4 regions of the Martelella sp. genome follow, and region 1 is predicted to be linked to each of the others. Evidence: predicted binding sites of a transcription regulator. Region 1 holds the regulator's gene; each other region holds the start of a gene.

Evidence for each region. Region 1 encodes PhoB, which activates phosphate uptake and scavenging genes when phosphate is short. Its sites were predicted from a motif close to TGTCATNNANCTGTCAT; they were not measured.
Region 2: a site for PhoB is predicted at 3,487-3,503, ahead of phnD (phosphate/phosphite/phosphonate ABC transporter substrate-binding protein). Genes of this name have one in related genera too.
Region 3: a site for PhoB is predicted at 3,621-3,637, ahead of phnD (phosphate/phosphite/phosphonate ABC transporter substrate-binding protein). Genes of this name have one in related genera too.
Region 4: a site for PhoB is predicted at 2,341-2,357, ahead of AC5DC2_RS12505 (UDP-2,3-diacylglucosamine diphosphatase). Genes of this name have one in related genera too.

What each region holds. Positions count from the first base shown of each region.
Region 1 covers NZ_CFHTCS010000010.1:13,513-21,828, forward strand. The annotation lists gene pstC (phosphate ABC transporter permease subunit PstC) at 1-917, shown strand, start outside; gene pstA (phosphate ABC transporter permease PstA) at 914-2,242, shown strand; gene pstB (phosphate ABC transporter ATP-binding protein PstB) at 2,284-3,051, shown strand; gene phoU (phosphate signaling complex protein PhoU) at 3,092-3,805, shown strand; gene phoB (phosphate regulon transcriptional regulator PhoB) at 3,837-4,520, shown strand; gene AC5DC2_RS01980 (orotate phosphoribosyltransferase) at 4,777-5,472, shown strand; gene AC5DC2_RS01985 (carbohydrate kinase family protein) at 5,556-6,482, shown strand; gene AC5DC2_RS01990 (helix-turn-helix domain-containing protein) at 6,516-6,731, opposite strand; gene AC5DC2_RS01995 (DUF2975 domain-containing protein) at 6,735-7,286, opposite strand; gene AC5DC2_RS02000 (hypothetical protein) at 7,360-7,962, shown strand; gene AC5DC2_RS02005 (hypothetical protein) at 8,076-8,316, shown strand, end outside.
Region 2 covers NZ_CFHTCS010000276.1:366-5,795, reverse strand. The annotation lists partial or broken gene AC5DC2_RS18000 (transposase domain-containing protein) at 1-303, shown strand, start outside; gene AC5DC2_RS17995 (sensor histidine kinase) at 307-2,766, opposite strand; gene AC5DC2_RS17990 (response regulator transcription factor) at 2,801-3,478, opposite strand; gene phnD (phosphate/phosphite/phosphonate ABC transporter substrate-binding protein) at 3,584-4,546, shown strand; partial or broken gene AC5DC2_RS17980 (ABC transporter permease) at 4,652-5,430, shown strand, end outside.
Region 3 covers NZ_CFHTCS010000018.1:13,068-21,383, forward strand. The annotation lists gene paaN (phenylacetic acid degradation protein PaaN) at 1-183, opposite strand, end outside; gene paaG (2-(1,2-epoxy-1,2-dihydrophenyl)acetyl-CoA isomerase PaaG) at 283-1,077, shown strand; gene paaI (hydroxyphenylacetyl-CoA thioesterase PaaI) at 1,080-1,526, shown strand; gene paaK (phenylacetate--CoA ligase PaaK) at 1,553-2,869, shown strand; gene AC5DC2_RS03185 (TetR/AcrR family transcriptional regulator) at 2,957-3,556, shown strand; gene phnD (phosphate/phosphite/phosphonate ABC transporter substrate-binding protein) at 3,687-4,634, shown strand; gene phnC (phosphonate ABC transporter ATP-binding protein) at 4,705-5,526, shown strand; gene phnE (phosphonate ABC transporter, permease protein PhnE) at 5,523-6,323, shown strand; gene phnE (phosphonate ABC transporter, permease protein PhnE) at 6,320-7,129, shown strand; gene AC5DC2_RS03210 (FeoA family protein) at 7,331-7,720, shown strand; gene AC5DC2_RS03215 (FeoA family protein) at 7,717-7,950, shown strand; gene feoB (Fe(2+) transporter permease subunit FeoB) at 7,947-8,316, shown strand, end outside.
Region 4 covers NZ_CFHTCS010000140.1:1,774-10,089, reverse strand. The annotation lists gene AC5DC2_RS12515 (NAD+ synthase) at 1-1,468, shown strand, start outside; gene AC5DC2_RS12510 (TolB family protein) at 1,493-2,320, shown strand; gene AC5DC2_RS12505 (UDP-2,3-diacylglucosamine diphosphatase) at 2,428-3,258, shown strand; gene AC5DC2_RS12500 (ABC transporter permease) at 3,659-4,819, shown strand; gene AC5DC2_RS12495 (ABC transporter ATP-binding protein) at 4,830-5,648, shown strand; gene AC5DC2_RS12490 (MlaD family protein) at 5,658-7,028, shown strand; gene AC5DC2_RS12485 (ABC-type transport auxiliary lipoprotein family protein) at 7,179-7,805, shown strand; gene AC5DC2_RS12480 (NADH:ubiquinone reductase (Na(+)-transporting) subunit F) at 7,877-8,316, opposite strand, start outside.

The sequences.
Region 1 (8,316 bases):
AGGTGGTGCTCGCGGTCCTGCTTCTGGCATCCACGATCGCGGTCCTGACGACCGTCGGCATCGTTTTGTCGATGCTGACGGAGACGCTGCGCTTCTTCTCGGCCGTGCCGCCGGCCGACTTCTTTTTCGGCACGGTCTGGGATCCGCGCTTTGCCGCGGCCGGCGAGGCCGGTTCTGCCGGGCAGTTCGGCCTCATTCCGTTGCTGGCCGGCACGCTCTACATTTCCCTCGTCGCCATGGCGGTGGCCGTGCCCGTCGGGCTTTATGCGGCGATCTACATGTCGGAATATGCAGGCGCCAGGCTACGCTCGGTCACCAAGCCGCTGCTGGAAGTGCTGGCGGGCATCCCCACCATCGTCTACGGCTTCTTCGCGCTCGTCACCGTCGGTCCGCTGCTGCGCGACATCTCGGCGGAACTGAACGGGCTCTTCACCGGCAGCTACCGCAATTTCATCGAGGCGCAGTCGGTGCTGACGGCCGGCTTGGTCATGGGCATCATGCTCATCCCCTTCGTTTCATCACTGTCGGATGACATCATCAGTCAGGTGCCGGACAGCCTGCGCAAGGGTTCGCTCGGCCTCGGCGCCACGCGGTCGGAAACGATCAAGCGCGTGGTCCTGCCGGCAGCGCTTCCCGGCGTCGTCGGGGCGCTGCTTCTGACGGCCTCGCGCGCCATCGGCGAGACGATGATCGTGGTGCTTGCCGCAGGCGTCGCCGCGCAATTGCAGATCAATCCGCTGGAGCCGATGACGACGGTGACGGTCAAGATCGTCAACCAGCTGACGGGCGACCTGCAATTCGATACGCCGCAGACGCTGGTTGCCTTCGCGCTTGGCCTCACCCTGTTCGTGATCACGCTCTGCCTCAATGTCTATGCGCTTTATATCGTGCGCAAATACCGGGAGCAGTATGAATGACCGAGACATTCAGCACCGCGACCGAACGGAAAGAGGATCGCCGGCAACTGGCCGAAGCCCGACGCAAGGGGCTGAAGCGCCGCCATGCGGCCGAGCGCCGTTTTCGCCTTTATGGCGTGCTCGCGATCTCGGCCGGAATCTTCTTCCTCGCGGCGCTTCTGTTTTCCGTTATCGGCAAGGGCTATACGGCCTTTCAGCAGACGACAATCACGCTGCCGATCACCTTTGATGCCGCCGTCATCGATCCCGAGGGCGCGCGGGAAGACGATTCCCGCCTGCTGCTGACGGCGGACTATCCCGAACTGGTCGAGGCGGCGCTCGCCGAAACGCTGGAAATCAGCCCGGCAAACGGTCCCGAAATGCGCGCGGCGATGCGGATGATCTCCCGCTCGAGCCGGGTGGAATTGCGCGACGTCGTGTTGAAAGATCCCTCGGTGATCGGCGAGACGGTCAATGTGCGGCTTCTGGCGTCGGCCGACATCGATTCGGCCTACAAGGGGCAGATCGACCTGTCCGTGCCCGAGACGAGCCGTCGCGTCTCCGATCGCCAGCTCGAATGGATGGATCGGCTCGAGGCGCTCGGCCTCATGGAGAAATCCTTCAATACCGGCTTCTTCACCCATGGTGCGTCCAGCCGGCCCGAATCCGCCGGCATCGGCGTTGCCTTTGTCGGGACGCTTTACATGATGGGCGTGGTCCTGCTTCTGGCCTTGCCGATCGGCGTGGCCTCGGCGATCTATCTCGAGGAATTCGCGCCGAAGAACCGGTTTACGGACATCATCGAGATCAACATCAACAATCTTGCGGCCGTTCCCTCGATCATATTTGGCCTTCTGGGCCTTGCCGTGTTCATCGGTCTCCTGGGACTGCCGCGTTCGGCCTCGCTCGTCGGCGGGCTGGTGCTGACGCTGATGACCCTGCCGACGATCATCATCGCCACCCGCGCGGCGCTGCAGGCCGTGCCGGCTTCCATCCGTTCGGCGGCGCTCGGCGTCGGGGCTTCGAAGATGCAGGCTGTCTTTCACCACGTCCTGCCGCAGGCCATGCCCGGCATCCTGACGGGAACGATCATCGGCCTCGCCCAGGCGCTTGGGGAGACGGCGCCGCTGCTTCTGATCGGCATGGTCGCCTTTGTCGCGGACTATCCGGCGAGCCCGCTCGATCCGGCAACCGCGCTTCCGGTTCAGATCTACATGTGGGCGGGCGAAGCCGAGCGCGCCTTTGTCGAACGCACCTCCGCCGCCATCATCGTGCTGCTGGCATTCCTCATCCTGATGAATATTTCGGCCGTCATCCTGAGGCGGCGCTTCGAGCGGCGCAGATAGGCCATGAGGAACCCGACCGTGAAAAGACTTGGAAAAACACAATGAGCAACACGACATACAAGATGGCCGGCCGGGCGGTGTCCGTCTACTACGGACAGAAGCGCGCGCTGTTCGATGTCAGTCTCAACATCCGCGAAAACGCGGTCACCGCGCTGATCGGCCCGTCCGGCTGCGGCAAGTCGACCTTTCTGCGCACGCTCAACCGCATGAACGACACGATCGACAATTGCCGCGTCACCGGCATGATCACGCTTGACGGGGAGGACATCTATGCCTCGGGGATCGATGTGGTCGAACTCAGGGCGCGTGTCGGCATGGTGTTCCAGAACCCCAATCCGTTTCCGAAATCGATCTACGAGAATGTCGCCTATGGCCCGCGCATCCACGGGCTGGCCCGCCACCGCAGCGAATTCGACCAGATCGTCGAGACCAGCCTGATGAAGGCGGGCCTGTTCAACGAGGTCAAGGACCGGCTTCATGAGCCGGGCACCAGCCTTTCCGGCGGCCAGCAGCAGCGGCTGTGCATTGCCCGCGCCATTGCCGTCAGTCCGGAGGTCATCCTCATGGACGAACCCTGCTCGGCGCTGGATCCGATCGCGACCGCCCGCGTCGAGGAACTGATCTCCGAACTGAAGGAAAACTACACCATCGTGATGGTGACGCATTCCATGCAGCAGGCCGCGCGCGTTTCCGAACGCACGGCCATGTTCCATCTCGGCCATATGGTCGAGGAGAACGACACCGACACGATTTTCACCAATCCCGCGGACCAGCGCACCCAGGATTACATCATGGGACGTTTCGGCTGAGGGGCGGTTGCCGCAGGCTCACGCCAAGGAAGGAACAGTCATGGCTCCATCGCATATTCTGACGGCATTCGATGACGAACTGAAATATCTCCAGCGCCGCATTTCCGAGATGGGCGGTCTGGCGGAGGAAATGGTGAGCGAATCGGTGACGGCGCTCGTCAACACCGATACCGAGCTTGCCGAAAAGGTGATCAAGGATGACCTTGTGCTGGACGAGGCGGAGCGCGAGATCGGCGAAAAGGCAGTCGTCGTCATCGCAAGGCGCCAGCCGGTGGCGGCGGACCTGCGCGAAATCATGGGCGCTATCCGGATCGCCTCCGATCTCGAACGCGTCGGCGACATGGCCAAGAACACCGCCAAGCGCGTGATCTCGGTGCAGGGTTCCGGTGTGCCGCGCAAGCTTGCCCACGGCATCGAGCACCTGTCGGAACTGGCGCTCCTGCAATTGAAGGAGGTGCTGGACGCCTACACCTCGCGCCAGGCCGACAAGGCGAGCTCCATCCGCGAGCGCGATGATGAAATCGACGCGATCTACACCTCGCTGTTCCGTGAGCTTCTGACCTACATGATGGAGGATCCGCGCAACATCACCTCGTGCACCCATCTTCTGTTCTGCGCCAAGAATATCGAGCGCATCGGCGACCACGCCACCAATATCGCCGAGATGATCTATTACATTGCAACCGGCTCCCAGCCGCAGGGAGAGCGTCCCAAGGACGACAATTCCCCGGCCGTCGGGTCCGACGATCTCTGAAGCCAGTCAATACAAGGGAGACATACGTCCTATGGTTCCGAAAATCGCAGTTGTCGAAGACGAGGAAGCGCTCAGCGTTCTGCTGCGTTACAATCTCGAATCCGAGGGGTATGAGGTCGAAACCATCATGCGCGGCGACGAAGCCGAAATCCGGCTACAGGAGCGCGTGCCCGATCTGCTTCTGCTCGACTGGATGCTGCCCGGCGTTTCCGGCATCGAGCTTTGCCGCCGCCTGAGAATGCGGCCGGAGACCGAACGCCTGCCGATCATCATGCTGACGGCGCGCGGCGAGGAGAGCGAGCGGGTGCGGGGCCTGGCGATCGGCGCCGATGATTATGTCGTCAAGCCGTTCTCCACCCCGGAGCTGATGGCGCGGGTGAAGGCCATCTTGAGGCGCGCGCGTCCGGAAGTGCTCTCCAGCGTGCTGAAATGCGGCGATATCGAACTTGACCGCGAGACCCACCGGGTGCACCGTAAGGCGCGCGAAGTCCGCCTCGGTCCGACCGAGTTCAGGCTTCTCGAATTCCTGATGACATCGCCCGGCCGAGTGTTTTCCCGCGCGCAGTTGCTCGACGGCGTCTGGGGCCATGACATCTATGTGGACGAGCGTACCGTCGACGTGCATGTCGGTCGACTGAGGAAGGCGCTCAACTTCTCGCAGATGCCGGATGTGATCCGCACCGTGCGCGGCGCGGGCTATTCCATGGAAGTCTAGGCGCGCCCGTAACGCCGCCACAAAGATTTTCAAAACGATTTAATATCCGTCATTGCGGGTGGAACCGGTTCAGCTATGCTGTGCCGGTCAGCCGTTCGGCTCTGTTGAAACAGATTTGCGGCGATTGATTTTTCACGCCCGATTGTCCAATTGGACTGAGGGCGGCCGTCGGCGGATATGCGCGCCGGCAAGAGGGCTTTTCAGGGATGCCTCCTCCCCGCATTCCGAAAAGCCGCAGCACAAGAGGATTGTTGAGATGAGCAGAGCAAGTTTCGCGGAGCCCGCGGTGATGGGCGATCTGATGGCGCGCATGCTGTGGGAAATCGGCGCCGTTCACTTTTCGCCGGACGAGCCCTACAAGCTTGCCTCCGGCTTGGTCAGCCCCGTCTATATCGATTGCCGACAACTGATTTCCTATCCGCGCATCCGCTCCACGCTGATGGATTTTGCCGCCGCCCGGGTGCTTGCCGATGCGGGCTTCGAAAAGTTCGATTGCGTCGCCGGCGGCGAGACGGCCGGCATTCCCTTCGCCGCTTTCCTGGCGGATCGCCTGGAACTGCCGATGATCTATGTCCGCAAGAAGCCGAAGGGCTACGGCAAGAACGCGCAGATCGAGGGCCATCTGCCCAAGGGCGCGCGCGTGTTGGTGATCGAGGACCTGACGACGGCCGGCGGCTCCATGTTCAACTTCATCAATGCCATCCGCACGGCCGGCGGCGTGGTGGAACACGGCATGGCATTGTTCTATTATGGGATTTTCGGCGAGGCGGAGAGACGTTTCCGCGAAGGCGGCGTTGCCCTTCATCATATCGCCACCTGGAAGGACGTGCTTGCGGTGGCGCGCAAGGACGGGCTCGCCGATCAGGCGACGCTCGATGCCGTCGGCGCCTTCCTCGACCATCCGATGGACTGGTCGCGGGCGCGCGGCGGGCTTGAGGAACTGATCGTCTGAGGAGAAGGAACGCCCGCCTCGGTTGGCGGGCGAACTGCCGCGACCCGGCGCACGGACGCCTTACAGAAATTGGGAGAAGATGAATGATTCTATGCTGCGGGGAAGCCCTGATCGACATGCTGCCGCGCGAGACGGACAGGGGCGAGCCTGCCTTTGCCCCCTACGCGGGCGGCGCGGTCTGCAACACGGCGGTCGCGCTTGCGCGGCTCGGACGCAAGACGGGCTTCTTCTCCGGCATTTCGTCCGACCTGATGGGCGACATCATCCGCGAAAAGCTGGATGCGTCGAAGGTCGATCATTCCTATGTCGCCGTTTCCGACCGTCCCACGACGCTTGCCTTCGTCAAGCTGGTCAACGGCTCGGCAAGTTACGCTTTCTACGACGAGAACACGGCGGGGCGGATGATCACCGGGGACGATCTGCCTGAGATCGGCGATGATTGTGCGGCGATGCATTTTGGCGCGATCAGCCTCATCCCCGAGCCCTGCGGCTCCACCTATGAGGCTCTGTTGATGCGCGAGGCGGACAGGCGCGTGATCTCGCTCGACCCCAATATTCGCCCGACCTTCATCACCGATGCCGACAGCCACCGGGCGCGGATCGAGCGGATGGCGGCGAAGTCGGATATCGTCAAGTTCTCCGACGAGGATCTCGACTGGTTCGGCCTTGAGGGCTCGCTTGACGACAAGGCGCGTCACTGGATTGCGGCCGGGGCGAGCCTTGTCGTGATCACCTGCGGCGCGGACGGCGCGATCGGTTACACCGGAGAGCACAAGGTCGAGGTACCGAGCGAAAAGGTCGCGGTGGTCGACACCGTCGGCGCTGGCGACACGTTCGATGCCGGTATTCTGGCCTCGCTTGATATCGCCGGTCTCCTGACCAAGGAGCAGATCCGCACGCTTGCGCCCGAGGCGATCGCCGAGGCGCTGGCGCTCGGCGCCAGGGCCGCCGCCGTCACCGTCTCCCGCGCCGGCGCAAATCCGCCCTATGCGCATGAAATCGGGCTCTGACGTCTCGTTTCCCGCTTTGTTGGCGAAAGGCGATCAGCCGGTGTCCTCCGGCTGATATTCGAGGATGTCGCCCGGCTGGCAGTCGAGCGCCTCGCAGATTTTCTCCAGCGTCTCAAACCGCACGCCCTTGACCTTGCCCGAGCGCAGCAGCGAAATGTTCTGCTCGGTAATGCCGACATGTTCGGCGAGGACCTTCGCCCGCATCTTGCGGCGGGCGAGCATGACATCGAGATTGACAATGATCGGCATGGGTCAGACGAAACGCTGATAGTCTTCGTTGATCGCGGTGGCGAGCACCATCACGTGACCCATCACGAACAGCAGCCCTGCGAGCAGGAACAGCATCAGTTGATCGCTGCCGAGCCCGATCGCCAGCGCCCGGCTGCCGGGCGGGTTGGCGATCGTCGCCAGAAGCGTTGCCACGGGATGCAGGACAAGGCCGGCAACGGCCCCGGCCAGCGCGATCAGGCCCGCACGGCGCAGAAGCGCCGCGACCTCATGGGAAAATGGACTGTCATGCTGGAGCCTGTCGAACAGCGACCAGACGGTCTGCAACCCGTAGAAAAGCAGCCCTGCGAAGAGCGCGAAAAGGGTGAGAAGCGCCAGCCCCGTTGCCGGCGTCAGCGTCACGGCGACGGCAATGTCGAGCGCATCGGCAAGCCAGGTCGAGACCCGGTCCGGCCGGACAAAGGCCGTCCAGGCCGCATAGGCGAGGCCCGCTGCAAGACCGGCCTGAATGATCCGTGTCAGGAGCTTCATCTGGCCGCATAATCTGGAAAGCGCGATCGCATTATTCGAATTCATAGGAATGCCTCTTGTGTTACGAGATAAAATTATCGTAAAACAACAAGAAATTGATGTCAACCGAGGGAAAATTATGATCCGATCCTTTCTTGTTCGCGCCTGTTGCTTCATCGGCCTGCTGGTGCCGGCGGCCTGTTCGACAATTGGCGGCGTCGCGCCGGCCGCGCTCGAGGCCGTTTCGCCGCTTGACGCCGATCCGGCCACGCTGGTGATCGAAGTGACCAAGCCGGCGGCGCTGCCGGTCGACGACAATGATCTGGCGCTTGCCCTGCGCTGGGACGTACCGGGCCAGGAACGTCTGGAGGAAGAGGCGGGACTGAGAGTCTCGCGCCGGACGCCGGCCGCGGCGGACCGCTTGGCCGGCGGCGCGCGGGATACGGTCGATCTCGTGCTCGCGCCGGAGGATGCGGCGCGCATGGCCGCGCTTCTTGCCCAAATCCGGCGTGACAAGCAGGAGGGCGTCGACGGCAAGGGCGCGCTCTCGGTGTCCTTTACGGCGCATTGTGTCGAGGGCGGCGCGGATCTTTCCGGCATGACCGTCGATGTCGCGCTCACCCTCGAACCCGATCAGCCGCCCATCGACCTGATGAGGGACGCGAAAATCGGCAGGCTGCTGGAAAGCCGTGGACGCGAACGGTTGCCCGATTGCCGGGAAGGGCCGGCTCGCGGCCTGTAGCGAGAGCTCCTCCGGGGAATGACGGGCATGGAACGGGCCGCTCGTCTCTTTACTCGGCTTTAAGCTATCGCCGATAGTATGAATGATTATTAACCATATTTGTGACGCCCAGTATGCCCGATTTCAAAAAACTCATGGTTGCTTCCGGTCTTGTTCTTCTTTCCGCCTGCTCCTTGAATTTCCTGCCGGGCGCCAAACCGACGATCCCGTCGCCGATCGCGGCCAATCCGGCATCCCTCAGGATTGCGGTGCTGGCGCCCGAAGAACTGCGGCTGCCGAAGAATGAGATCGTTCTGACCGTTTACCAGAAATCCGGTTCCGGCGAGATCAGCCGGGACTACACGCTTGTGGCGG
Region 2 (5,430 bases), on a different contig from region 1:
CTACGGGCCGCGCTTGCGGCTTCGCAGGCCCGCGCCGAGGCCGCCGAGAGCGAGCTGGCGCAGGTCCGGGCGGTGGTCTCGACCGAGCAGGCCATGATCAAGCATCTGAAGCCGGAGATCACCGAACTCCGACGGGAAAACTATGGCCACAGCTCGGAGCGTCGCGTCCGGCTGATCGACCAGATGGAGCTGCAGCTCGAAGAACTCGAAGCCGCTGCGACCGAAGACGCGATCGACGCTCTGAACATGGCGAAGACTAAGGCCGTCGCCAGTTTTGGGCGGCGCCGTCCGGCGCGCAAGCCTTTGCTATTCCGTTGTAACAAGCTGAAACCAGTTGTCGAGAAAGCGCCCACGTTTGATGGTGTCAAGAAAGACGAGCAACTCTGGCCCCAGAGTTATTCTTTGCTCGCTTCCAGGCGCAGCAGCACGGACAGTAAGCCCAAGAACGTCGTTGGCAAAGACCGTGCGTCCCTCCGCTGATAACATCGCTGCGGCGACGAAGGCACCAAGCGGATGAGTGGACTTGTCTGGGACGAAGATTGTCCAGGGAACCGATAATAGGTAGTCCTGAGGTTCTATATAGTCGATCGGCGCTCCATCTGCCTGTGCAGAGATGACACTGGAGAGGGGAATATTGTATCCGAGATCGATTTCGCCGGCGGCAAGCGCTGTGAGCAGCTCGGTGCCGGTTTCGAATATCCGTGCCTGTACGCTTCCGAAATCACGCGCCAGCCGCCAGGACAGAGCTGAGCGAAGCGAATCTTGTGTGGCGAGAAGGTAGGAGATGCTGTCGATCCCAACGTTGACGATACCAATTCGTTGGTAATAGGGGCTTGGTGACTGCTCCAGGGCGCGTGCGAGTGCCAGTCTTGTCGTCGGCAGGTCACCTGTTGTCATGGTATCCTCTTTGCGGATGACGAAGACGGCGGGATCGGAATGCATTTCAAAGAGTTCGTTGCGCCAGTGCGGTGGGCGCCCGTCCGGTCCCGCCGAGGCTATAAAGTCGACCAGTGGCCTGACGAAGCCATTGTTGCTCAGCGAGACGGCAATATCCGGCACAGGAAGAAGCACGATATCAGCGGAACCGAAGGTCGGTGTTCTGACCAAAGCGGCAATCTGCGGCGGGCGGAGCGAGGAGTAGTTGATAGTTAGCGAGGGAAAGCGCGTTTCAATCCAATCCAATAAGGGAGCCATGTTGTCGTGCGGCAATGTGCTTACGATCGTGAGGTCCGGCTCCGGCTGCTGCGCATTCAGGTCTGCCGGAGGCAAGAGCGCTGCCAGGCTCAGGAACGCGAATGCCGGCAACCTGATCCAGCCTGCCCGAAACCAGGGCTTGCGGGGCGTCTTGTCTGCGCCGGAGGCATTTGGGATTGGAAGGCGGACCTCCACCCGCAATCCGCCGCCGTCAGCTTCGTCGAGTTCGATTGTTCCGTGCGCCGCGCTGATAACCTCACGGGCGATGGCGAGGCCGAGTCCTGAGCCGGGCCTGTCCATCCGGTCCCGCACATAGCGCTCGAAAACGGCTTCCCTGCGGTCGAGCGCGATACCGGGCCCTTTGTCGCAAACAGTGAGCACGGCCTCGCTGCTCTGTGTCGTGACCGTCACCCGTGTCGGGCCTGGTGCATGCAGAAAGGCATTTTCGATCAGGTTGCGGATCATTTCGATCATTCCGACCGGATCGGCATCGATGAGTACCTGTTGGTCCGGGCGCGAGAACTCAACCTCACGGAGACCTTCTGCGAACTCGCCATTGCTCCCGATGCGGTTCAGTGCTTCTTCGACATAGTCGGATAGGTCGCCGGTCTCCGCCTCCCTCATCTTGAGTTTATGCAAAAGCGTTGCGTCAGTGAGCCATCGGTTTGCCAGAGTGCTGGCGGTGGCGGCGTTGCGATGAATCCTTGCGACCCTGTCGCGCATGATCTCAGCATCAGTTTCGTCGAGCGCAACCTCCGCCTGCGCGCGCAGCGCTGCAAGTGGCGTGCGAAGCTGATGGGCGGCATCAGCCGTGACGCGCCTCAACCCCTCCAGCGTCGAGGCGAGCTGGGCCATGAAATCATTGAGTGCGACGACGAGCGTTTCGATTTCCCTGGGGACGTCCCGTGAAATCGGGCTGAGGTCGGAGCGGGCTCGGTTGCGCAGGACCCTCGCCACCGAGCGTAGAGGCCGGAACGCAAGGCGGATGCCGCCCCACATAAGGAGAAAGGCGGCGACAGCGACGGCCGCCGCTGGAACGAGCGAGTCGACGATAAGATGGCTGGTCAGTGCGTTGCGTGATTCCCGCGTTTCGGCGACCAGCACGTCAATCCATCCCGCATCTCCGGTTGTCGCGTCGGTTCTGTAACGCGCTACTGCCGCGATGCGCACCGGCTCGCCGTCCATCGTTCCGTCCGAAAGCCTGAGGGAGGGGGTCTGCGGCGTCTCGATATCGAGGCCCAGAACCGGAGAGCCGGTGACGACCGACCCGTTCGGCGCCACGACCCGATAGAATATTCTGTTCATCTGGGTCGTTCCCAGGATGGCGAAGGCCGAATAGGGGATATCGACGATGACGTTGCCGTTCTCATAGGCGGCGGTATCAGCAATGGCCAGGGCCGCCGCTCCCAGCACGCGGTCGAAAGCTTCATCAGCGGCGCGGTAGGCATTGCTGTAGGCGGTGTTGTAGAGCAGGGCCCCGGCGAGAAGAAACACGAACCCGGCGCTTGCAATCACCGCTTTTTCGATCGAAAGGCGCGCCAGCCGCTGCCGGATTGAAAGGCGGTCGGTCATTTCCTGCTCCGGTTTCTCCTCTTCGGCAGAAGTCTTAACGCTGGCTGCTTGTTTCCCGCAAGATGTAGCCGACTCCGCGCTGCGTGATGATCTCGACCTGGGCGCCCTGCAGTTTTTTTCGCAGACGAGAGACCAGCAGTTCCACCGCATTGGGCGTGCCCGCGTCATCATGGCCGAAAAGCCTGACTACGACATGCTCCTTGTTGACCGGCGTGCCGGGCGCTTTGGCCAGCGCCTCAAGCATATCGTATTCGCGGCGGCCGAGCTCGAGCGGTGCGCCGGCAAGGCTGGCCGCCCGGTTGTTCATGTCCAGTCTGAGATCGCCAAAAACGATTTCGCCGGTCGTTATGCCGCTGCTGCGGCGCGCAAGCGCGCGCACCCGAGCCGCCACCTCGCTGAGATCGCAGGGCTTGACGATGTAATCGTCGGCGCCAAGATCGAGCAGTCCCACCTTGTCGGCGATCTGGTTGCGGGCTGTCATGACCAGAACCGGCGTTCTGCTTCCGCCGTGACGGATTGCCGAAAGAACTTCGAAACCGTCGCGTTTCGGAAGGTTGATGTCGAGGATGACGACATCAAAGCCGTCGCTCATGGCGTAGTCCTCGCCGCGCTCGCCATCGCCGACATGTTCGACATCGTGCCCCTCGCGGCGCAGCTTTGTCGCAATGGCGTCGGCAAGGTCTTCCGAGTCTTCAACTAATAGTATTCGCATTTCTTCCCATGACAGGACTCTGACAGAAAATCCGCCTAGTCTCTTCTCCCAAGGGCCAAGGCGAAATCGCACGCGAGTTCTCCGGGTCCGGGAGGAGACTATACTTTGACGAACGCAGGAAGAACAGGCTTGCTGGCTTGCGCCATTGCCGTTTGCGCGTCGGCCGCCATGGCGGGCGCCGATGCCGAGCAATGCGCGAGGCCCTATCTGGCGGCGCCATACAGCGACTGCAACAATGATCTCGTCGCCGACCTTCCCGCCGACCCGGCGCTGTGGAGGAACCCGCCGACGCTGGTTTGGGCCTATGCGCCGATCGAGGATCCGGCGGTTTACGCCGAGCTCTTCAAGCCTTTCACCAACCACCTGAGCCAGTGCCTCGAACGACAGATAGTCTACTATCCCGTCTTGACCGGTGCCGCCGAAATCGAGGCTCTGAAATCGGGGCGGCTGCATTTCGCCGGGTTCGCGACGGGATCGACGGTCACGGCCGTTCGCGAGGCCGGCGCCGTGCCTTTCGCGACCAAGGGAATAGGCGACGAGGTCCGGGGCTATCGTCTGATCTCCGTGGTGCGGAAGGGGTCTCCCTATCACAAGCTCAGTGATCTTGTTGGCGGGCGGGTGGCGCATTCCAGTCCGTTGTCCAATTCCGGAAACCTCGCGCCCAGGGCCCTGTTCCCCGAACAGGGGCTGCGACCCGACATCGACTATATACCGATCATGTCCGGCGGGCATGATAAGTCCCTGCTTGGACTGGTCGCCGGCGATTACGACATGGCCGCCGTCGCGTCGGATGTTTACGAGCGCATGGCGGACAGGGGCATGATCGATCCCGAGAGCGTGCGGATCATTTATGAAAGCCCGCTCTTTCCGACATCCTCGTTTGTCTATGCGCATGATCTCGATCCGGAGCTGTCATCCGCCCTGGAACGCTGCTTTTTCGGCTTTCTGTTCCCGCCGGAGATGCAGGCGGAATTCAATGGTGACACCAATTTCATTCCGCTTTCCTTCAAGGACAGCTGGGCGACGGTGCGCGACGTCATGGTCAGGGCAAACGCCATGGCGGAATAGAGCTTAGCCGAAGCGGCGGCGCCCGACAGCGCCGCTTACTCACACACGCAACAGCCGAGGTAAACTTCAATGGGATCTTTCACGGGATCGCCACCGGGGACGACTGTGCCCGCGGACAGGGGCAAAAGCCGGATCCATCGCTGGCTTTACTACAGCCGCATTGCGGCGAACGAGCCGGCGGGACTGCTCGCCATCGTTCTCCTTGTACTCTTCTTCTACCTGATTGCCGCGCCCGTCCTTCTGTTGCTGGCAGATGCATTCCGGGTTCAGTACGCCGAGCAGGCGCGCACCGGAAAAGAGGTGGGGGCGCTGACAACCTATTACGTCCAGCGGGTCATGCTTTCACCCATCGCCCGGGATGTTTTCTGGACGCCGCTTTTCAATACGGCGACCATCGCGGCGGGTGCGATCGTCGTCGCGCTTGTCGTCGGCACACCGCTCGGCTGGCTCCTGAGCCGCACCGATCTTCCGGGCAAACGCTGGTTTTCGACCGCGCTCATCGTTCCCTACATGCTGCCGTCATGGACCTTTGCCCTGGCATGGACGACCCTTTTCAAAAACCGGACGACCGGCGGCGCCACCAGTTGGGCGGAGGCGGTTGGCTTCGAGCCGCCGGACTGGCTCGCCTACGGCTTCCTGCCGATTACGCTGATCCTGGCGTTGCACTACACGCCCTTCGTGATCCTGCTTTTCGGAAACGCCCTGCGCAAGTTCGATTCTCAACTTGAGGATTCCGCCCGCATTCTCGGCGCCGGCCGATGGGACGTGGCGCGTCGCATAATATTGCCTTTGATGCTGCCGGCGCTGGTTTCCGCTTCAACACTGATCTTCGCCAAATGCCTCGGAGATTTCGGCGTGGCCTATATCGTCGGGGTTCCCGTCGG
Region 3 (8,316 bases), on a different contig from region 1:
GCCCGGAATGTCGAAAGCATTGCCGACAAGCGCTTCGAAACCGGCAATGCCGTCGGCCTTGGCGGTCTCGCCATAGACCTTGCCCGACGGCACTTCCGGAAAGGGCGTCCAGAAGGCACGGGTCCTGAGCGCTTCCACCGCCCGCGCCAGCAGCGCGGAATGGCGATCGTATAGGTTCGTCATGTCTCCTCCCAAATTCTGGAGACTATTATTGACCGACCGGACGGTTTATGCAACAACAATTATCAGCCGCGCTTGAGGAGCGCGCGACGGGAGGCAAGAATGACCGATAATGAAAGCGTGCTCGTCACGTTGAAAGACGGCGTGTTGGGCGTAACGCTCAACCGTCCCGAAAAACTGAATTCCTTCAATGTCGATATGCATCTCGCCTTGCGGGCAGCGCTGCAGCGCGCCCATGACGAGGCGGACATTCGCGCCGTTCTTCTGACGGGCGCCGGCCGCGCCTTCTCCGCCGGCCAGGACCTCGGCGACCGCGATCCGCGCCAGATGACGGAGAAGCCGGATCTCGGCGAGACGCTCGAGACCTATTACAATCCGACGCTGCGCCTGATCCGTTCGCTGGAAAAACCCGTGATTTGTGCCGTCAACGGCGTGGCGGCAGGCGCGGGCGCAAACATCTCCTTTGCCTGCGATATCGTGTTCGCCGCGAAATCAGCGAAATTCATCCAGGCCTTTTCGAAGATCGGCCTCATTCCCGACGCCGGCGGCAGTTGGTCGCTGACGCGCGCGCTCGGCGAACCGCGCGCAAAGGCGCTGGCGATGACCGCCGAGCCGCTTATCGCCGAGAAGGCCGAAGACTGGGGCCTGATCTGGAAGTCCGTCGAAGACGAAAAGCTGATGGAAGAGGCAACGGCGCTTGCGGCAAAGCTTGCAAGTGGCCCGACGAAGGGTCTGGGACTGACCAAACGACTGATCCAGGCGGCCTCCGAACACGACCTTTCCGCCCATCTGAACATGGAGCGCGACTGCCAGCGCGAAGCGGGCCGCACGGATGATTATGCCGAAGGCGTGACCGCCTTTCTGGAAAAGCGCGCGCCGGTCTTCGAGGGAAAATGAACATGGAGGCAACGATCAACGCGATGAGCCCGCAGGAACTGGCCGAAGCCTGCGCCAGGGCGATGTGGAATGACGACAATGCCTCGCGGCACCTCGGCATGACGATCGAGCACATTGCCCCCGGCGAGGCGACGCTTTCCATGACGCTGACGGAGGCGATGACCAATGGCCACGGCAATGCCCATGGCGGCTATCTGTTCACGCTCGCCGACAGCGCCTTCGCCTTTGCCTGCAACACCTATAACCAGCTGACCGTCGCCCAGCACTGCTCGATGACCTACGTAGCACCCGGCGCGCTCGGCGACCGCCTGACCGCCACCGCGCGCGAGGTTTCGCGCAGAGGCCGATCCGGCATCTATGATATAAGCGTGACACGGGAGGACGGAGCGGTGATCGCCGAGTTCCGCGGCCATTCGCGCACCATCAACGGCACGCTGCTGAAAGCCTGAGCGCATACGTTTTCGAGGAGGAAGACATGAACGCCATCGACAATCTGAAGCCGTCCCGCGAGATTCTCGACCCGATCGAGGTGGCGAGCCGCGACGAAATCTCCGCCCTTCAGCAAAAGCGCATGGCCTGGTCGCTGAACCACGCCTATGAGAACTCGCCCTTCTACCGCAAGCGCTTCGATGACAGCGGCGTGCATCCGTCCGATTTCAGGACGCTTGCCGACCTCGCGAAGTTTCCCTTCACTGTGAAGACGGACCTGCGCGACACCTACCCCTTCGGCATGTTCGCCGTGCCGCGCGAGAAGCTTGCGCGCATCCACGCCTCCTCCGGCACCACCGGGCGCCCGACCGTTGTTGGCTACACGAGGAACGATATCGATGTCTGGGCCGATGTCATGGCTCGCTCGATCCGGGCGTCCGGCGGTCGCGCGGGCGATATCTGTCATGTAGCCTATGGCTACGGGCTTTTCACCGGCGGCCTTGGCGCGCATTACGGCGCCGAACGTCTCGGCTGCACCGTCGTGCCGATCTCCGGCGGCATGACCGAGCGTCAGGTCACCCTGATGAGCGACTTCAAGCCGCAGATCATCATGGTCACCCCCTCCTACATGCTGTCGATCCTCGACGAATTCCGCCGCCAGGGCATCGATCCGCGCGAAAGCTCGCTGAAGGTCGGCATTTTCGGCGCCGAACCCTGGACCAACGCGATGCGGGCGGAAATCGAGGACGCCTTCGACATGCACGCCGTCGACATTTACGGCCTTTCGGAGATCATGGGTCCGGGCGTTGCCAATGAATGCGTGGAAACCAAGGACGGGCTGCATGTCTGGGAAGACCATTTCTATCCCGAAATCATCGACCCGCAGACCGGCGAGGTGCTTCCCGACGGCGCGATGGGCGAGCTGGTCTTCACCACGCTGACCAAGGAGGGCCTGCCGATGGTGCGCTACCGCACCCGCGACCTGACCCGCATCCTGCCCGGCACGGCGCGCTCCATGCGCCGGATCGAAAAGATCACCGGCCGCTCCGACGACATGATCATCCTGCGCGGCGTCAATGTCTTCCCGACCCAGATCGAGGAGATGATCCTGAAATGCGATGGCCTTGCCCCGCATTTCCAGATCGAACTGACCCGCAAGAACCGCATGGACGTGATGACCGTGCATGTGGAGTGCACGCCGGATCAGTCCTCGGCGGAAGCCCGGCTGGCCTCGGCGAAGGAGCTGGCGCACCACATCAAGTCGGTGATCGGCGTTTCAACGAAGATCGACATTCGCGATCCGGAAAGCGTTGCCCGTTCGGAAGGCAAGGCCAAGCGCGTGGTTGACAATCGCCCGAAATAATCACCGGCCGGTTGGTCAATTGATTAGCCAATGCTAAAAGGGGCGAAACCGCCCCTTTTGCCTGCCCATCAGGAGTTTTGAGAGAACATGGCGAGAACACGGGCCAATGATTTCGAGGAAAAGCGGCACGGCCTGCTTTTAAACGCCGCCCATGTGTTCGCCACGCAGGGCATGGAAAAGGCGTCGATGTCGCAGATCGCGCGCGCGGCGGGCGTGTCGAAGGCGCTGCTCTACCACTATTACCCCTCCAAGGAGGCGTTGATCTTCGCCATCATCGCCTCGCATCTGGAGGCGCTTGATGTAGCGCTCGAGGCCGCCGACGACCCGGGCCTCGAACACAAGGCCCGGCTCGAGAAACTGGTGATGACGGTGCTGAACGAATATCGCGGCGCCGATGACCAGCACAAGGTGCAGCTCAATGCGGCGCCTGCCCTTACCGCCGAGCAGACCAAGCAGATCCGCGCGCTCGAGCGCAGCATCGTCGGCCGTTTCTCTGCCGTCATCCGCGAGATCCATCCCGAGCTCGACCGCCCGGAGCGCCCGCTTCTGATGCCGGTCACCATGTCGCTGTTCGGCATGATGAACTGGGTCTATATGTGGTTCCGCGACGGCGGCAAGATCACCCGCGAAGACTATGCGGCAATGGCGACGACGCTGCTCCTGGAAGGCGTAAAGGCGGTCCGGTAGGACGGCAGGCAAGCCGCAAGGACCTTCAGTTCAATCGGTCGGTCGAGGCCGGAGACAGGTGCATCGTCGTAATACTGTAACGAAGACTTGCTAAGTCGCCTCCAGAGCCAATACAGACTGGAGAGCCAATATGCGCAGTATGCTTCTTGCCGCCACTGCCCTGATCGCGATGTCCGTTCCGGCCCTTGCCGATTTCACCCTGGATAGCCGCTACACCGACGCCGACGGCGATCTGATCGCCGATATCCCGTCCGATCCGGCTGAGCTTGTCGATCCGTCCGTTCTGATCTTCGCCTACACGCCGGTTGAAGACCCGGCCGTCTACGCCGAAGCTTGGGCCGATTTCCTGGCCCATATGGAAGAGGTCACCGGCAAGCGGGTCCAGTTCTTCCCCGTCGATTCCAACGCCGCCCAGATCGAGGCCATGCGCGCCGGCCGCCTGCACGTCGCAGGCTTCAACACCGGCTCGAACCCGCTGGCCGTTGCCTGCGCCGGCTTCCGCCCCTTCACCATGATGGCGGCCGAGGACGGCTCGTTCGGCTATGAAATGGAACTGATCACTTATCCGGGCTCCGGCATTGAAGACGTCGAGGACATCAAGGGCAAGACGCTTGCCTTCTCCTCGGAAACCTCCAATTCCGGTTACAAGGCTCCGTCCGCCATTCTGAAATCCGAATACGGCATGGAAGCCGGCACCGATTTCGAAGCCACCTTCTCCGGCAAGCACGACAACACCATTCTCGGCGTTGCCAACAAGGATTATCCGGCCGGCGCCATCGCCAATTCGGTGCGCAAGCGCATGCTCGCCCGCGACGTGATCTCCGATGACCAGATCGAGATCATCTATACCTCGCAGACCTTCCCGACGACCGGTTACGGCGTTGCACACAACCTGACGCCCGCGCTTCAGGACAAGATCAAGGAAGCCTTCGCCTCCTTCGAATGGGAAGGCTCCTCGCTTGAAGAAGAGTTTTCCAAGTCGGGCGAAGCGCAGTTCATCCCGATCACCTTCAAGAACAACTGGGCCGTGATCCGTCAGATCGACGAAGCCAACGGCGTTTCCTACGACTGCCAGTAAGTCAGCCGAAATCCCATTCGGACGGACGGGCGGATTTCATCCGCCCGTCCATCTTTTCGTGGAACACGACATGCTTGAACTGAAATCGCTCACCAAGACCTACAAGACCGGCGACAAGGCTCTGGTCGATGTCAGCCTCACAGTTCCCGAAGGTCAGGTCGTCGGGCTGATCGGGCCATCGGGCGCCGGAAAATCCACGCTCATCCGCTGCATCAACCGTCTGGTCGAACCGACCGGTGGCGCCGTACTCCTGTCGGGCAGCCCGATCACCGGTCAGGACCAGCGCAAGCTGCGCGCCATGCGCCGACGCATCGGCATGATCTTTCAGGAATATGCGCTGGTCGAGCGCCTGACGGTGATGGAGAATGTGCTCTCCGGCCGCCTCGGCTATGTCGGGTTCTGGACCAGTTTCACCCGCCGCTACGGCGCAGACGATATCAGCCGCGCCTATGGCCTTCTCGACCGTGTCGGCCTGCTGCAGCATGCAGACAAGCGCGCGGATGCGCTTTCGGGCGGTCAGCGGCAACGGGTCGGCATTGCCCGCGCCCTTGCCCAGGAACCGGAACTGCTTCTGGTCGACGAACCGACGGCAAGCCTCGACCCAAAGACCAGCCGCCAGATCATGCGGCTTTTGATCGAGATCTGCGCCGAGCGCAATCTTCCGGCGATCGTCAATATCCACGACGTTCCGCTTGCCCGCCAGTTCATGCAGCGGATCGTCGGCCTGCGCGCCGGCGCGGTCGTGTTCGACGGCGCGCCCGATGCGCTGAACGAAACGGTTCTGACCGAAATCTACGGCGCGGAAGACTGGAACGCGATGCGCAGGAACGCCGAGGACGACAACACCGCCGAGGCCGAAGCCGCTGCGCTGATGGCGGGCATCGTAAGATGAGCAGCTATCCGACAACATGGAAACGCCCACCGCAGATCTTCACGCATCGCGGCTGGCGCATCGTCATTCAGGCCGGCTTCGCCGTGTGGCTGGTGCTGGCGCTTGCGACGCTTGACCCGAACTGGGCGCGCATTGCCGAAGGCTGGACGCGCGGCGCGCGCTTCCTTGCCGGCTTCCTCCAGCCCGATTTCACCAGCCGCTGGGGCGATATTTCCAAGGGCCTTGTCGAAAGCCTGACCATGACGCTGACCTCGACGGTCGCCGGCGTCATCATCTCGGTTCCGATCGGCATCGGCGCAGCGCGCAACGTCTCGACGCCGGTCATCTACATGATCTGCCGCGCCATCATCGCCGTCAGCCGCTCGCTGCAGGAGATCATCATCGCGATCTTCTTCGTTGCCATGTTCGGCTTCGGCCCCTTCGCCGGGTTCCTGACGCTCTCCTTCGCGACGATCGGCTTCCTGTCCAAGCTCCTGGCCGAGGACATCGAGGACATCGACGAAGCACAGGCGGAAGCCGTCCGCGCCACCGGCGCCTCATGGCTGCAGATGATCAACTATGCCATCCAGCCGCAGGTGATGCCGCGGCTCATCGGCCTGTCGCTTTACCGGCTCGACATCAACTTCCGCGAGAGCGCGGTGATCGGCATTGTCGGGGCCGGCGGCATCGGCGCGACGCTGAACACGGCGATCGACCGCTACGAATATGACAGCGCCGGTGCGATCATCCTGATCATCATCCTGCTGGTGATGGTGGCCGAATATGGCTCGAGCTACATCCGGAAGCGACTGCAATGACCGATCCTGCCTATCCCGATATCTGGCGCCGCAGGACCACGCGGCAATCGCTCCTGATCTGGGCCGGTTGGTTCTTCCTCGTTGCGCTGACCGTCTGGTGCTGGCAGTTGATGACCCGCGACACGATCTGGGCCTTCGTCAGCGACGCGCCCGTTCAGGCTGCCGATATCGGCAGCCGCATGTGGCCGCCGCGCCTTTCCTACATGAGTGAGTTGTGGGGGCCGCTCTGGGACACGCTGAACATGGCGACGCTCGGAACCATACTGGGGGTTATCCTTGCCGTCCCGGTGGCGTTTCTCGCCGCGCGCAACACAACCCCGTCGGCATTGATCCTCAGACCCGTTGCGCTTTTCATCATCGTTGCCAGCCGCTCGATCAATTCGCTGATCTGGGCCTTGTTGCTGGTGGCCATCATGGGGCCCGGGCTTCTGGCCGGCGTCATCGCCATCGGCCTGCGTTCGATCGGCTTCATCGGCAAGCTGCTCTATGAGGCAATCGAGGAGGTCGACAGCGCGCCCGTCGAGGCCGTCACCGCAACGGGCGCCAGCCATGCGCAGATTCTCGACTACGCCATCGTGCCGCAGGTGCTGCCCGCCTTCTGGGGCATTACCGTGTTCCGCTGGGATATCAACATTCGCGAGAGCGCGATCCTTGGCCTTGTTGGCGCCGGCGGCCTCGGGCTGAAGCTGCAATCATCGCTCAACGTGCTGGCATGGCCGCAGGTCACCATGATCCTGATCGTCATCCTGGCGACGGTCATCATGTCGGAATGGGTATCGGCCCGCGTCCGCCGGGCAATCATCTAGCGCATCGTGCTTTATAAGGAGTTGGTTTTTGGCGGATGTGTTTCCGGCAGAGATAATTCCTGAAGAAAAACTGACCTTTGTCCGTTTAGCTCCGGACCGGAAAAACACTCTGTTGACCCAGATCAAAGCACGAACCGAAGCACAGGAGCGTATTGCAGATATAAAGTTGAGAATTGATTTCATGTTTTCCGGGTACCGACCATGTCCGACCTCACCATTGGCTTTGGTTCAAGCTTCGCGCTCCCGACAGAGGAGCATGCAGGGACGCGAACGACCGAAGACCCACTGACAAGCCGCTCGACCCGCGATGCCTTCTCCTCAAGGCCGTGCCCCCTGACCTCAGCGGATGAAGCAACCTGGCTCCGGGTCGTTGCGCTGAAGGCCGGCGACCGGTTTCGCAGAAAACTTGGCGCGCTCGGGATAAAGCCGGGCAGCAACATCCGGATCGTCTGCCGCACGCACGGTGGGCCGCTGGTTGTCGCCCTTGACGGCGTCGGGGAAGCCCGCATCGCGATCGGCGGGGGTATGGCCGCCAGGATCACGGTCGTGCCGTCAGAGGATTTTTGCAAACAGGGGGCACCAAGACAATGACGTCCGAAGAGCTGCAGGTTGGCGCAAGGATACGCGTGACCGGATATCATCGCGGCGAGCGGGCTGGTCGCCAGCGCCTGCTCGCCATGGGAATCACGCCGGGAACCGATTTTCTCGTGACCCGGATCGCCCCGTTCGGCGACCCCGTCGAAATCCGCATCCGTGATTTTTCCCTTTCTCTGCGCCGCGCCGAGCTCTCTGCATTCCGGGGCGAAAGGGTGCCGTCATGACGTCGATCACGATCGCGACGGCAGGCAACCCGAACTGCGGCAAGACCACGCTCTTCAACGCGCTGACCGGCGCGCGTCAAAGGGTTGGCAACTGGCCGGGCGTCACGGTCGACCGCAAGGAAGGCCGCTTCTTGCACAAGGATACCACCGTCAATGTGGTTGACCTGCCCGGCACCTACTCTCTCGGCGATGGCAGCGAGGCCGGCCTCGACGAGACCATCGCCCGGGACTACATCCTCTCCGGCGAAGCCGATATCGTGCTCAACATCGTCGATGCCTCGAACCTGGAGCGCAATCTCTACCTGACTGCCCAGCTCATCGAAATGCAGGTTCCCGTCATTGTCGCGCTCAACATGATGGACATGG
Region 4 (8,316 bases), on a different contig from region 1:
CTGCCAGAAGGCTGTCGAGGCGCTTGCGGCCGATACCGCAGACGGCGGCCCGGGCGTGATCGTCGGCTATCCGCGCAAGGGCGAGACCGGGCGTCACAATTCCGTCGCGGTGCTGGACGGCGGCGAGATCATCGCCATCCGCGACAAGGTCGACCTGCCGAACTATGGCGAATTTGACGAAAAGCGCGTCTTCGTGCCGGGCGAAATGCCGGGGCCGGTGAATTTCCGCGGCGTCAGGATCGGCATCCCGATCTGCGAGGATATCTGGGGCGATCTCGGCGTGTGCGAAACGCTCGCCGAAAGCGGCGCGGAACTGCTTCTGTCGCCCAACGGCTCGCCCTATTATCGCGGCAAGGTCGACGTGCGCCACCAGGTGGTGCTGAAGCAGGTGATCGAGACCGGGCTTCCGCTCGTCTATCTCAATACGCTCGGCGGTCAGGACGAACTGGTCTTCGACGGCGGCAGCTTCGGCTTCAACGCCGACAGGACGCTCGCCTTCCAGATGCCGCAGTTCGTCGAGGATATCACAGTCTCCGAATGGGAACGCGGCGAGGACGGCTGGCGCATTGTCGGCGGCAAGGTCGCGGCGCTGCCGATCGGCGAGGCCTCCGACTACCGCGCCTGCGTGCTCGGCTTTGCCGACTATGTGAACAAGAACGGCTTCAAGAGCGTGGTGCTCGGCCTTTCCGGGGGCATCGACTCGGCGATCTGTGCCGCCATTGCCGTTGATGCGCTCGGCGCGGAACGCGTGCACTGCGTCATGCTGCCCTATCGCTACACCTCCGAGGAATCGCTCTCCGATGCCGCGGCCTGCGCCAGGGCGCTCGGCTGCCGCTATGATGTGGTCGCTATCGAGGAACCGGTCACCGGCTTCCTCTCCGCGCTGGAGACCATGTTCGAGGGCACCGAGGAAGGGATCACCGAGGAAAACCTGCAGAGCCGCACGCGCGGCACGATCCTGATGGCGATTTCGAACAAGTTCGGCGCCATGGTGGTGACGACGGGCAACAAGTCGGAAATGTCGGTCGGCTATGCGACGCTCTACGGCGACATGAACGGCGGCTTCAACCCGATCAAGGACCTCTACAAGATGCAGGTCTACGCCGTTGCCGCCTGGCGCAACACCGAGCGGCCGGAAGGCATGCACGGGCCGGAGACGAACGCCATTCCGCAGAACATCATCGACAAGGCGCCGTCCGCGGAGCTTCGCCCGAACCAGACGGATCAGGATTCGCTGCCGCCCTATCCGGTGCTCGATGACATCCTTGAATGCCTCGTCGAGCGCGAGATGTCAGTGGAGGCGATCGTTGCGCGCGGGCATGACGCGGAAACGGTGCACCGGATCGAGCATCTGTTGTATGTCGCCGAATATAAGCGACGCCAGTCCGCGCCCGGCGTGAAGATCACGCGCAAGAATTTCGGGCGCGACCGGCGTTACCCGATTACCAACCGCTTCCGCGATCGTTAGTATCGCCGGGCCGGGGAGGGGCATATGAGAAGCTCAGTCGAGATTTATGACGTCGCCACGGGCGAACAGCGCGTTGTGTTTCAGTCTGAAGACCTGATCGAGGCGCCCAACTGGTCGCCTGACGGGCGCTTTCTGATGGTCAACAGCGACGGGCTGATGTACCGCCTGCCGCTGGAGGGCGCGCCGCGTCTCGAGACGATCGACACCGGCTTTGCCGAACAGTGCAACAACGACCACGGCATTTCGCCGGATGGCAAGACGATCGCGATCTCCGACAAGTGCGAATTCGGCAAATCGGCGATCTACACGCTGCCGGCGTCGGGCGGCGCACCGAAGCTGGTGACGCGCAACCTGCCGTCCTACTGGCACGGCTGGTCGCCGGACGGCGCCCGCTTTGCCTATTGCGGGATTCGTGACGACGTCTTCGACATCTACACGATTGCAGCCGAAGGCGGCGAGGAAACCCGTCTGACCCACGGTGAAGGCCGCAATGACGGGCCGGACTACAGTTTCGACGGAGAATGGATCTACTTCAACTCCTCGCGCACCGGCCTGATGCAGATCTGGCGCATCCATCCCGATGGCACCGGGCTTGAGCAGGTGACATTCGACAATGCCGGCAACTGGTTCGCCCATCCCTCGCCAAAGAATGATCGGGTGATCCTGATTTCCTATGAGCCGGATGTCTTCGACCATCCGCGCGACAAGGATGTCCGCCTGCGCGTGATGGATCCCGACGGCGGCAATCTGACGACGCTTTTCTCGCTCTTCGGGGGGCAGGGCACGATGAATTCGCCCAACTGGGCGCCCGACGGCGCGGCCTTCGCCTATGTCCGCTATTTCCCCGTCTGAGCGCGTCCGCCGGGCCGGCCTGTCATCAAGCTGAAATACGACTCGTGTTTTAAGGGTGCCATCCATGGATGCACAGAGGCCGCCGGGGGCTATGGCGGGTTGAGGCGATGGAACCCAGACAGTTCAGAACGCTTTTCATTTCCGACCTTCATTTGGGGTCAAAGGCCGCCAAGGCGGATTTCCTGCTTGATTTCATGCGCCACCACGACGCCGAGACGATCGTGCTCGTCGGCGACATCATCGACGGCTGGCGGCTGAAGCGCAGCTGGTACTGGCCGCAGCCCTTCAACGACGTGGTGCAGAAAATGCTGCGCAAGGCGCGCAAGGGCACGCGCATCGTCTATATTCCGGGCAATCACGACGAGTTCCTGCGGGATTTTCCCGGCACGCATTTCGGTGGCGTGGAAGTTGCGGAGCGGATGATATTCGAGGCGGCCGACGGCCGGAAATATCTCGTCATCCACGGCGATGAGTTCGATGTCGTCGTCCGCCACGCGCGCATCGTCGCCTATCTCGGCGACTGGGCCTATGATGCCGCGATCGCCATCAACCAGGTGCTGGCGGCCGTGCGCCGCAAGCTCGGCATGCCCTACTGGTCGTTTTCCGCCTGGGCCAAGCTGCAGGTCAAGCATGCCGTCAATTTCATCGGAGAGTTCCAGCGCGTGGTCGTGGACGAGGCGCGCAGGAACGAGGTCGACGGCGTCATCTGCGGCCATATCCACCATGCGGTGATGGAAGACATGGACGGCATCCGCTATATCAACACCGGCGACTGGGTGGAAAGCTGCACCGCGGTGGCCGAGCATTTCGACGGCACGTTCGAGCTGATCAACTGGCATAAGATCGAGGGCGTGGCCGAAGACGAGCCGCAGGAGGCGGACGATGCCGACATCGCGCCGCTGATCATGGCGGCCAAGGCCAAGGGCCGCGCGGCCTGACCGGAGCCTCCCGATCGCGCCTTCGCGGCTGTGCGTCTTCAGGCCGGGGCGTTTGCGAAAACCGTGCATCCCGCAATCATTCGACAGTCGGGCAAGGCCGGGCTTTCAGTCCGCGGGACTGACGGTATCGATGCAGATCTGTTGCATCGTCCGATAGATTGGGTCAACGGACGATACAGACTCCACTTTCGCGGCTGACGCGCTATATCATTCAAAAGACTTGCAATCTCTTTCCCGGCATGAAAAGCCTAACAAAGGTCATGATCGCGGTCGATCGTCACGTTCTCGGGTCTTCCGGCTTGCGATGGTTCGGCCGATGTCCCGCTGCCATGGCGGATGAGGCATTTTGCGCCGGGGCCGATGCGGCGTCGTACCGGCGCGGAACACTGGATACTTGCATTTGCAGAACGCGGACGAAACGAAAGCCTCCCTGACGGTTACGCCCGGCGACGGCGAAACGACCACAACCCTTTTTCTGCAGGGGTTCTGGACGGTTCGCAATGCGCGCCCGCTGAGCGGCGAGATCGATCAGCTGGCCGGACAGCTGGAAGGGCGGGGCGGCACGGCGGTGGTCGACCTTTCCGGGCTGGAGCGGCTCGACACGGCCGGCGCCTGGCTGGTGCGCGAGGTGCAGGCCGAATGCAGGGCTGCCGGTTTCGAGACCGAAGTCGCCGGAATGGATGCGCGCGTTTCCGATCTCATGGAGGCCATTCCGGAAACCTTGCCGGAGCCGGAAAAGTCGGAAACGCCGCGCAAGAGCCTGCCGGAGATCATTCTCGATCCGGTCGGCAGGTCGGCGGTGGCGGGCGGGCGCGATGTCTTCCGCGGGATCGGTTTTTTCGGCGCGCTCTTTCTCGGCCTGAAGGCGCTTCTGTCCAGGGGCGGCGGCGTCAATATGGCGGCCATCACGGCCCAGCTCGACCATATGGGCGTGCGCGCCGTGCCGATCATTGCGCTGATGTCGTTCCTCGTCGGAGCCATCATTGCCCAGCAGGGCGCCTTCCAGCTCAGCTATTTCGGCGCCGAGCTCTTCGTGGTCGATCTCGTCGGCATTCTGCAATTGCGCGAAATCGGCGTGCTCTTGACCGCGATTATGATCGCCGGACGCTCCGGCAGCGCGATCACCGCCGAGATCGGCGCCATGCGCATGCGCGAGGAAATCGACGCGCTGAGGGTGATGGGCTTCGATCCGGTCTCCGTTCTGGTGTTTCCGCGTATGGTGGCGCTCCTGATCGCGCTGCCGCTTCTGACGATCCTCGCCAACTTCGCCGCGCTTGCCGGCGCGGTGGTGGTACTTGATGTCTATTCCGGGATCACGCTCGAGACCTTCATGCAGCGCTTCCACGAGGCCGTCGACATGGCGGACGTGATCTCGGGCATGCTGAAGGCCCCCGTCATGGCGCTGATCATCGCCATCATCGCGGCCCTTGAGGGCATGAAGGTCGGCGGCAGCGCCGAATCCCTCGGCCAGAAGGTGACGGCGTCGGTGGTGAAGTCGATCTTCGTGGTGATCCTCGCCGACGGCATATTCGCCATTTTCTACGCAGCGATCGATTATTGAGGAGCAGGCGGTGAACGGCGAGGTCGACAGCAGAACGGAAGAAGACCGCGAAACCATTCTGAGCGTGCGCGGGCTCACCGTCGGTTTTGGCGGTCCGACCGTGCTCGAAGATCTCGATCTCGACGTCTATCGCGGCGAAATTCTCGGCTTCGTCGGCGGGTCGGGCACGGGCAAGTCGGTGCTGATGCGCACGGTGCTGAGGCTGAATGCGCGCCAGGCGGGCACGATCTCGATCTTCGGCAGGGATTTCGACAATCTGAGTTATGAAGACAGGCTCGCCGTCGATATGCGCGTCGGCGTCCTGTTCCAGCAGGGGGCGCTGTTTTCCGGCCTTACCGTTCTTGAAAACGTGCAGGTGCCGATGCGCGAATATCTCGATCTGCCCAAGGCGATGATGGACGATCTCGCGCGGCTGAAGATCGAGATGGTGGGGTTGAGGCCCGAGGCGGCGGAGCGTTATCCCTCGGAGCTTTCCGGCGGCATGATCAAGCGCGCGGCGCTTGCCCGGGCGCTGGCGCTCGACCCGGACCTGGTGTTTCTGGACGAGCCGACCTCGGGCCTTGACCCGATCGGCGCGGCCGAGTTTGACGAACTGATCGGCCGGCTGCGTGACACGCTCGGCCTTACGGTCTATATGGTGACTCACGACCTCGACAGCCTGCACGCCGTATGTGACAGGATTGCGGTGCTTGGAAGGAAGAAGGTGCTGGTCGAGGGAACGCTCGACAAGATGCTCGCCTTCGATGACCCGTGGGTCCAGAGCTATTTCAGGGGCAAGAGGTCCCGCGCTATTTTCGAAAACGCCGCAGATGGCCAACAACAGCGTTGACGGGCAGGCATGGAAACCAAAGCTAACTATACCATTGTCGGTTTTTTCGTACTGCTGGTGCTGGCCTCGGCCGCCGGCTTCGTGTTCTGGCTGCAGGAATACGGCCGGCAGGGACCGATCGCCGAACTGATCGTGCGCATTCCGGGCTCGGCCAACGGCCTAAGCGTCGGCTCCGCCGTGCGTTTCAACGGCATCCAGGTCGGCTCGATCAAGGCCCTGGAAATTGACCCGGAGGACCCGCGCTTCACCATCGCCCGCACCGAGGTGAAGGCTGCCACGCCGGTTCATGACAGCACCACCGCCAAGCTTGAGCTTCAGGGCCTGACGGGAACCGGCTATATCGAACTTGCCGCCAACGGCCAGGACGGACCGAACATCCTGCAGGAAGCGCTGAAGAACGACCAGCCCGCCGAACTGACGGCCGACAAGTCCAGTCTTTCCAACCTGCTGACGACGGCCGACCGGATCATGAAACGGATCGATTCGACGGCAAGCGACGTTCAGACGCTGGTCGAGGACATATCCCCGACACTGACGAAGACGGTCAGCAATGTCGAGACCTTCACCGGAGCGCTTGCCGACAATTCCGACGAGATCGGCGATTTCCTCGAGACCGTCGGCAAATTGTCGCGCACCGTCGACAGTCTCTCCGGCCGGCTCGAGACGACGGTCGATTCGCTCGACAAGGTGATCAAGGCCGTCAATCCGGACGAGGTCGCAAGCATCATCAACAATGCCAACACGATCACCGCCAATGTCGCCGTCGCCTCGAAGAACCTCGACAATGTGATTGCCAAGTTCGCCGACGCGGTTGAAAGCTACAGCACCTTCGGCGATCAGGCCTTTGACGTCTTCAAGAAAGTCGATGCCATTGTCTCGGCGATCGACGCCAACAAGGTCGGCACTTCCGTCGACGATCTCGCGGTGGTCATGGCCGACGCCAAGCAGGCCGTGGCCTCGATCCGCGACGTGGCCGACAGCGTGAATTCGAAGACCCAGAACATCGACACGGCGATCGACAATATCAGCGAGCTTTCCGTCAAGCTCAACGAGGCCTCCTCGCGCGTCAATGACGTGCTGGTGAAGGTCGACAACCTGCTGGGGTCCGACAATGTCGAATCGCTGTCCGATCAGGCCCGCCAGACCCTGGCTGCGGTGCAGCAGGCCGCCGAGACGCTGAATGCCCGCATCGGGCCGATCACCGCGAACCTCGAGAATTTCTCGGGCTCCGGACTGCGCGATGTCCGCGCGCTGGTGTCCGATACGCGCCGGACGGTCGACAGTCTCAACCGGACGATCAATTCCATCAGCAACGATCCGCAGCAGTTCATCTTCGGTACGGACACCATGAAGACCTATGACGGTCGCAATCGCTATTGAGGTTCAAGGCCTGGTTGCGCCGGTCTGAAAGAGGCCCGCCGAAAGCGCGTCCTGGCGGGAGAAAGTCGCTATCAGGACCTTTGCAATCCGGTTCTTATGCCTTACTTCATTGAAATGAATGGATTAGCAGGTCCCAGGAAGGACGGAAGCATGTTTTTTGCGGCGAGAGAGAAAGCCGGAGCGCTGGTAGGACCGCTCGTTGCGCTCGGTCTCCTCGCGGCGGGCCTCAGCGGCTGCGCCCTTCGTCCGCCGAGCGATACGTTTGACCTGACGGCACGGGCGGCGAGCCCGGTGACGGCCGAGCGCGCGCGCACGGCCCGGCTTCAGCTGCTGGTGCCGACGCCGTCGGCCATCCAGGTGCTCGACAATCGCGGCATCGTTGTCAGGCTTTCCGGTTCCGAGCTTCGCTATCTGGCCAACGCCCAGTGGAGCGATCTGTTGCCGTCGGTCATTCAGGCACGGCTCGTTGCGGGGCTGGAGAACACCGGCCTCTTCGGCGGCGTCGGCATGCCGGGGCAGGGGCTTGCGATCGACTATCAGGTGGTGGTGGAGATCCGCGAATTCGCGATCGACGCGGCGGGGCCGGGGACGGCGGACGTAGTGCTCTCGGTCAAGCTCCTCGATGACCGCACCGGCGTCGTCAGGGCCCAGCGCCTGTTTGAAAGCAGCGTCGGCGTCAACCCGTCTGCATCGAGCGGCGTGCTCGTTGCCGCCCTCGACAAGGCCTTCGCCGACGTCCAGGCCGAAATCGTCGGCTGGATCGCCGCCACGCTCTAACCTATTGAATCTACGCATCGTTCTTTCCAAAAATCGATTCTGATTTTTGGGCCGATGCGCCAGGAGGAGGGTCAGATGCGGCGGAAGACCGGGCTTTTGATCCTGTCCTCGTCGGCCGCCGTCAGGAACTTTTCGGTAAAGATTCCTTCCTCGAACAGAAAACCGCGCATCAGCGTGCGGATGGTCGCCTCGATCATCGGCGGCGGCCCGCAGAGATAGGCGGTGGTGTCGGCGAAACCGTCGGGAAAGGCGCGCTGCAGCGCCTCGTGGATGAAGCCGGTCTCGCCCTGCCACCCGTCGCCGGGGTCGGGTTCGGACAGTGCCGGAACGTAGCGGAAATTGCCGTGCTCGGCGGCGAGCGTCTCGAACAGGTCGCGATAGTAGAGATCCTTCAGGCCGCGCGCGCCTTGAAACAGGTAGACGGGCTCGTCCCAGCCGCTTTCCAGAAGATCGAGCACCATGGATTTCGGGCTGGAAAGCCCGCTGCCGCCGCCGACGAAGATCTGCGTGC